One region of the Bariatricus sp. TF06-38A genome, then DNA from elsewhere that is predicted to be linked to it. Evidence: riboswitches for the same ligand, from Rfam matches in the RefSeq annotation. Region 1 holds a riboswitch; the other holds the start of a gene.
What was found. Region 1 has a riboswitch for cyclic di-GMP ahead of PG418_RS07235 (helix-turn-helix domain-containing protein). Riboswitches for the same ligand answer to the same signal wherever they lie in the genome.
Positions count from the first base shown of each region.

Region 1 (3,190 bases):
GGAAACGGCGGTATCATCAGTCAGTTAAAGATGCAGAATGAAATGAAATTGACAGATGAAAGCTGGATCAGCTACCAGCAAGGAAAAGGCAATGAAGAGTATCAGAAGTATATGGAAGATCTGACAGATATGCAGAATCATGTACTGCCGTATCTGCAGAGCTTTTGCAGCCTGGAAGAAAAAGGTGTGAAGGAGAGACGAGAACAGCAGGTAGCAGAGAAAAATGAGAGCAGAGAAGCTGTGCCAAGAACTGGCGGTGAAGCAAATATAGCAGTTAAGGATGCGGGGAAAGCTGAAAGAAAGGCAATAACAGGAAAAGAGAAGAAACCGTCGATCCATGAACGCTTGGAAATCAATAAGAGAATCATCCAGGAAAAACAGGGAAAAGATGAGCCGGAGAGAGGAGCTGATTTGAGTGTAAGGATGGTGTAGTATAAGATAGAATGGAGTCGGAGGTCACAGATAACAATGTGGCTTTCGGCTTTTTGTTTTGAATGATTATGCTTCAAACTTTTATGTGATAAACGTAACTTGCTGTGATATTATAAAAATGATATAAGTGAAAATGACTTTTGCGGAAAGGAAAGTATCTTTATTTTTTTATGTGTATGCTTCCTATTGTGGAAATGAATACTTGCAAAGTTGATAACTAATATTTTTCTGCTATTACAGGTGCAATAAGAACATGTAATAGCGGAAATGAGGAATAGTTACTTGTAGATAGAGAAGTATATTGCGGATAAAATAACATCTCTATGTGAAAAGCGTGATATCAGTAAATGCAGATTATCGCAACTGTCGGGAATTTCCCAGTCGTCACTGGGAAGAATCATGGCACAGGAAAACCTGCCGTCGCTGATCACACTTGAAAAATATGTACAGCTTTGGGCGTGACATTATCGTAGTTTTTTCAGGAAGATAATTCAGAGAATCTGACAGAAAAACAGAAAGAAGTTCTAGGGATATGGAACGATCTGAGTACAAATGAGCAGGAAACAGTAATGTCAATGCTGCGTGGACTTCGGAAGTAGAAGAACAGTTCGGGTATATGTATCGGCTGTTCTTTTTTGTTTTTCGGGCGTTAAAACGATAAATTTTTCTTGTGTATAGTTGAGCGTTAAAGTATAGTAAAATCAATTTTTTGCATAAGATTAAAGCTATAATAAGGAAATCGGCAAACCAGATGAAAGTCTGGGACGCAAAGCTACAGGGCCTGTAAAATGGCAGCCAGATGCATAAAATGAGGTGCACTGTCTGTTTGGCAGTGTTTTTTTACGGTGTTATTTCATAGACATAACAATAATGATTTTATCAGGAAAGAATGAGAAAAATAAAAGTATGAAAAAGGCAAAACGATGACTGGCAACAGTGGGAAAGAAGAACGGAGGCTCCGGCCCGGCACATTGGAAAATAAAAAATATGGAAAATAGTATGATAAGTGAAAAGCCCTGCGCAGGACCGGATGTGTTCTCGTGGGGCTTTTCTGCGTCTGATAAAGACAGGTTTTTTGCAGATTTCTCTAAAAACAGGAAAACTGTCAAAAAATATCATACATAGATCAAAAAGACTATATATGGGCGACCTTTTAAAGACGGTTTATATAAAATAGAAGAAAAAAAGGTGGTTGATTCCGTGGATATAAAAACAGCGGTCATATATCGGTTAAACGATCTGATTAAGCAGAAAGATATCACAGTGAATGAAGCGGCGGTGCGCTCAGGCGTCCCGCCTTCAACACTGAAAAATATTTTGTATGGACAAAGCAGGAATGCTGGCGTAGTTACAATTAAAAAGATATGCGATGGATTGGATATTACAATACAGGAATTTTTTGAAGATCCCATCTTTGCAGATTTGGAACCGGAGTTATAGGAACAGGCAAATAATCTTAGGATTCAGATTCTGCAAGATGGTTTTTTTATGGGAGAGGGTTAGAAGAAACTAACACTGGAGGATGAATATGTGTAAAATAGCAATTTGCGACGATGATAAAGAATACAGGGAGAAAATAAAGACGGTCATAGAAACGGAAGGGATTCTGTCTTCGAATGAGATACGGTTTTATGAATATGAATCAGGAAAAGAATTATTGGAAGATGCGGATATTTTGCATGATCTGATTTTTATGGATATGCGTATGCCTGGATTGGATGGAAATAAAACAGTACTGAAGCTGAGGGAATATAATGAAGCAGCGATATAGGTGTTCTGCTCCGGCTGTTTTGAACTGACTCCTGACAGCATTAATGTTGGACAACCGTTCCGGTACATCATGAAGGATCTGCATGACAGAAGTCTGAAAAAGGAAATACCTATGATTTTATTAAAAGTGAAATTGTGCTGTGGAGATTCTTCCGTGACAGTTACATCGGCGGGAAGGATAATGCGCATCCATACGGAAGACATTTTATATATCTGTCTGGCGAAAAGGGGCTGTACGATATACATTGCCAGACAGGGAAAGATAGAAGAGATGCATTGCAAGGAATCTTTAAGTGATCTGTATGAGTGTCTGGCCGGAAGGGGATTTGAGTATGCACACAACAGCTATATTGTGAATTTGGCAAAAGTGGAAGGATTGGAAAAGAACGTTGCGTTGCTGCCGTTTGGAATCCAGTTGAATGTTTCGAGGTCGAGAAAAGGACAGTTTGCCGACGCACTGATAACATTTCTTGGGGAAAGGAACGGCATGGTATGATAATAAGAGATTATTTGATTTGTCTTCTTCAGATGTATCTGTTGGAGGACTTGGAAAAGAACATACTCCCATACAGAAGAGAAAGATTCTGGGAAAAATTTCTCGTATATTGTATCGCAGCACTGGCAATGTTCGGAACCAACCGCCTGGAATCCTCAATACTTAATATGGTAATGATTCCGGTAATCTATATGATCGCGTCTATGGTTGTGTTCCGGGGAAATATATGGAAGAAGCTGGTTACGGTATGCTGCTATTATGTGCTGGCAATTATTCCCGAATTTCTCTTTGCGGCACTTACGAATGCATATGGCGTGACTGGTGCGTCCGAGGGCTTCAGGACTGAAACAGAAAAGACATTAGCACTCCTGCTGATGAGTACCATGACATTTCTGTTTATTAAATGCATTAATCAGGTAACAAGGAAAAGGGATTATCTGACGATTGAAAATAAAACATTTACAGTGCTGCTCATGCTGCCAACCGCAACGA
Region 1 is NZ_JAQFCE010000006.1:84,052-87,241, reverse strand. It holds gene PG418_RS07240 (YodL domain-containing protein) at 1-432, shown strand, start outside; cyclic di-GMP riboswitch class I at 1,164-1,239, shown strand; gene PG418_RS07235 (helix-turn-helix domain-containing protein) at 1,633-1,872, shown strand; gene PG418_RS07230 (response regulator) at 1,961-2,203, shown strand; gene PG418_RS07225 (LytTR family transcriptional regulator DNA-binding domain-containing protein) at 2,315-2,698, shown strand; gene PG418_RS07220 (sensor histidine kinase) at 2,695-3,190, shown strand, end outside.

Region 2 (3,190 bases), on a different contig from region 1:
CAAAATCCATGATGATGTCTTTTTGCAGATACTCCGTAATCTCATTAGTCAGAGACTCATCTGTGCTGTATTCACAGTCCGTCTTTCCATCTGCATCCAATACAAGGATACCATCCACCCAGAGAGTCTGCAGATTTTCCTTCAGAAAATCCCGGCTTAGCTGCCCGCCGTTTTCTGTTTCCGTTTTAATATTTGTACTCATCTGTCTGGCACTTTCAATCGCACGGAGGAGACTTTTGGATTCCGATGATTCATTATAATGGGTGTAGGTGGAACACTGCACTTTCACATACTTTACAATCTCCACCATTCTTTTCTCTGCTTCCGCTTTTTCTGAGTGGAAGAAATAAAACAGGGAGACTACCGCCACACAGATTCCAAGCAGACCGCCGAGCAGCTGGATTCGTTTTTCTTTTTTCTTAATATCCAAGATCATCCACCTCCAGATACTTCTGGGGATCATCCAGATATTTTTCAATGATTTTCAGGGATGTGCCATCCTGGCGCATTTCTTCCAATGTCTGTTCCATCTGCTCACAGATTCCTCTGTCATCATCTTTTGCAAAAGCAACACCTATCCCGGTGATCATCAGAGGCTCTTCCAGGATACGGAAGCTTGTATCATAATCCTTCATATACTGGACAACAGATTCCTCATGTGCGGCAACTGCATCCACATACCCTTTTCCCAGAAACGTATAGATCAGTTCCCGATGTCCAAGACTGATCAGATTGCCCAGTTTTGGGATTCTCTCATCCATCCTGTCCAGAAAGATACCTTCCGGTTTGGTTGTGGACTGGACAGCCAGATTCTTTCCCTCCAGATCACTCAACTTATAAATATCGTTGCTCTCGTTTACGGCTACCACCTGTCGACTTGCTATGTATGGTCCTGCCCAGCGGTAATCATCAAGGCGTCCTTCCATGGAAAAGCAGCCCATGATACAGTCAATCTCTCCGCTTTCTACCAATTCTTTTTTCTTCTCCCAGTTGATCTGGACAACATCCACCTGATATCCCATTCTTTTGAAAGCTTCTGTAGCAAGTTCTACATCTATGCCCGTAGGTACACCATCCTCATTCAGATAATTGTATGGTGGGTAGTTATCGCTGCCGAGTGTAATGACCGGCTTTTCTGTTTCTTCTCTGGTGTTATCTATGTTTTTACACCCTGCCAGGGTGACTGCTAAAATTTCCGCAAGCAGAATGCCTGCAATCACTCTTTTCCCTTTCATTTTCCTCCTATTCCTAACCATCCTTTTCGTTTTTTTCATATATCTATGAAATAAAAAAACACTGTCCTACAGACAGTGCATCTCATTTCATGCAACTGGCTGCCATTTTACAGGCCCTGTAGCTTTGCGTCCCAGATTTTCATCTGGTTTGCCGATCATCCTATTATAGTTTTTAAACTTATGCAAAAATATTGATGTTATTATACTCCCACAATCTATCGTGCATAAGAAAAACCTCACCGCTTTAACGCTGAAAAATAAAAAAGAACAGCCGATACATATACTCGAACTGTTCTCCTACTTCCAAAGTCCACGCAGCATTGACATTACTGTTTCCTGCTCATTTGTACTCAGATCATTCCATCTCCTTAAAACTTCTTTCTGTTTTTCTGTCAGATTCTCCGAATTACTTTCCTGAAAAAACTGCGATAATGTCACACCCAATGCTGTATATATTTTTTCTAGTGTAATCAATGACGGCAGTCTCGTTTCTGCAAAAGTCTTTTTCGCTTATATCATCTTTATAATATCACAGACAGCTACGTTTGTCACATAAAAGTTTTGAAACTCAAACAAAAAAAGCAACAATTTAGCCTTAACTTTTTATTTGCAGGCTACATATAATCTTTTTACAAACTCAACTGCATTTTTTAGATCTTCCTCATCCGGATGACCTTTGCAATACCACCTACCAGTGTGACATGCTCCCACCACTTAAATCACAGATTTTGAAGTGAGGGCTTCTTGCTCAATGGCTCTACTGAGCCAAGTATCTACAAGCTATCCTCGAGTGCCCCGCGATTCATTTTACCCAGTTATGGGATATTTTCATTGTCTGGATACAGACACTTTCCATTTATCCTGCTAACAACATACGGCGTGCTTCTTCACGTATATTGATTGCCGCATTCAGATCCCGATCTATCCGATTTCCACATGTACAAAGATATACTCTGTCCGAAAGTTTCAGTTCTTTCTTTATATTGCCACATTTACAGCATTTTTACTGGAAGGGAAAAAATGGTCTACACATACCAATCTCTTTCCTCTCCATGTCAGCTTATATTCCAGCAATTCCCGGAACTTTCCATAACTGTTGTCCATGACACTTTTTCCAAAATGCATACACTGGCTCATTGCTTTCATGTCAATATCTTCTACTGCAACAACATCATATACCTCTGCTATTTCATGACTCAGTTTATGCAGAAAATCTTTCCTCTGGTTTCGGATTTTTTCATGACATAATGCAACACGTTTTTTCTGTCGGTAATAATTGTTGCTTCCTTTCACGCAATGAGATAACTTTCTCTGTTCCCTTGCCATCCGCTCCTCGCTTTTTCTGAAATATCCTTCATTTTCTCTCTGTATATCTTCAGAAAACACAGCCATTCCATGCATTGCATAATCAATTCCAAGTATCTTTGCGTCTTCATAATCAAATTCTTCTGCTTGGTTTTCACAGTCAGATTTTTCATATAATAAACTTGCATAATACTTTCCGGATGGTTCCATACTGATTGTTACAGATTTCAGGCAATATTTTTCTAGAATATCACGATGTTTTTTCATACGGATCCATTTCAGTTTCGGAAGTTTTATCCGATGGTCTGCTACCTGAATATTTCCATTGACCACATTTGTCGTATAGCTTTTTCTGCTCCTGTGTTTTGATTTGAATTTTGGAAAGCCAATCTTTGGATCCCTGAAAAAATTCTTATATGCCTTTTCCAGATGCAGCTGCACATTTGCAAGTGCCAGGGAATCCACTTCTTTCAAAAATGGATATGCTTTTTTATACATCGCCGGTGTATTTCGTAGCATTTTTTTCGATGCTTCATATTCCCGTATCTTATCATTCAACATCTGATTATATAAAAAACGACAGCAGCCAAATGTTTTTGCGAGCAGAACTTCCTGTTCTCTGTTTGGATATATACGAAAACGATAAGCTA
Region 2 is NZ_JAQFCE010000002.1:129,115-132,304, reverse strand. It holds gene PG418_RS02855 (response regulator) at 1-436, opposite strand, end outside; gene PG418_RS02850 (substrate-binding periplasmic protein) at 420-1,235, opposite strand; cyclic di-GMP riboswitch class I at 1,323-1,398, opposite strand; gene PG418_RS02845 (hypothetical protein) at 1,533-1,709, opposite strand; gene PG418_RS02840 (zinc ribbon domain-containing protein) at 2,092-2,205, opposite strand; gene PG418_RS02835 (RNA-guided endonuclease TnpB family protein) at 2,214-3,190, opposite strand, start outside.
Region 2: linked by a shared signal. The riboswitch ahead of PG418_RS02850 (substrate-binding periplasmic protein) and the one ahead of PG418_RS07235 (helix-turn-helix domain-containing protein) in region 1 are both predicted to bind cyclic di-GMP.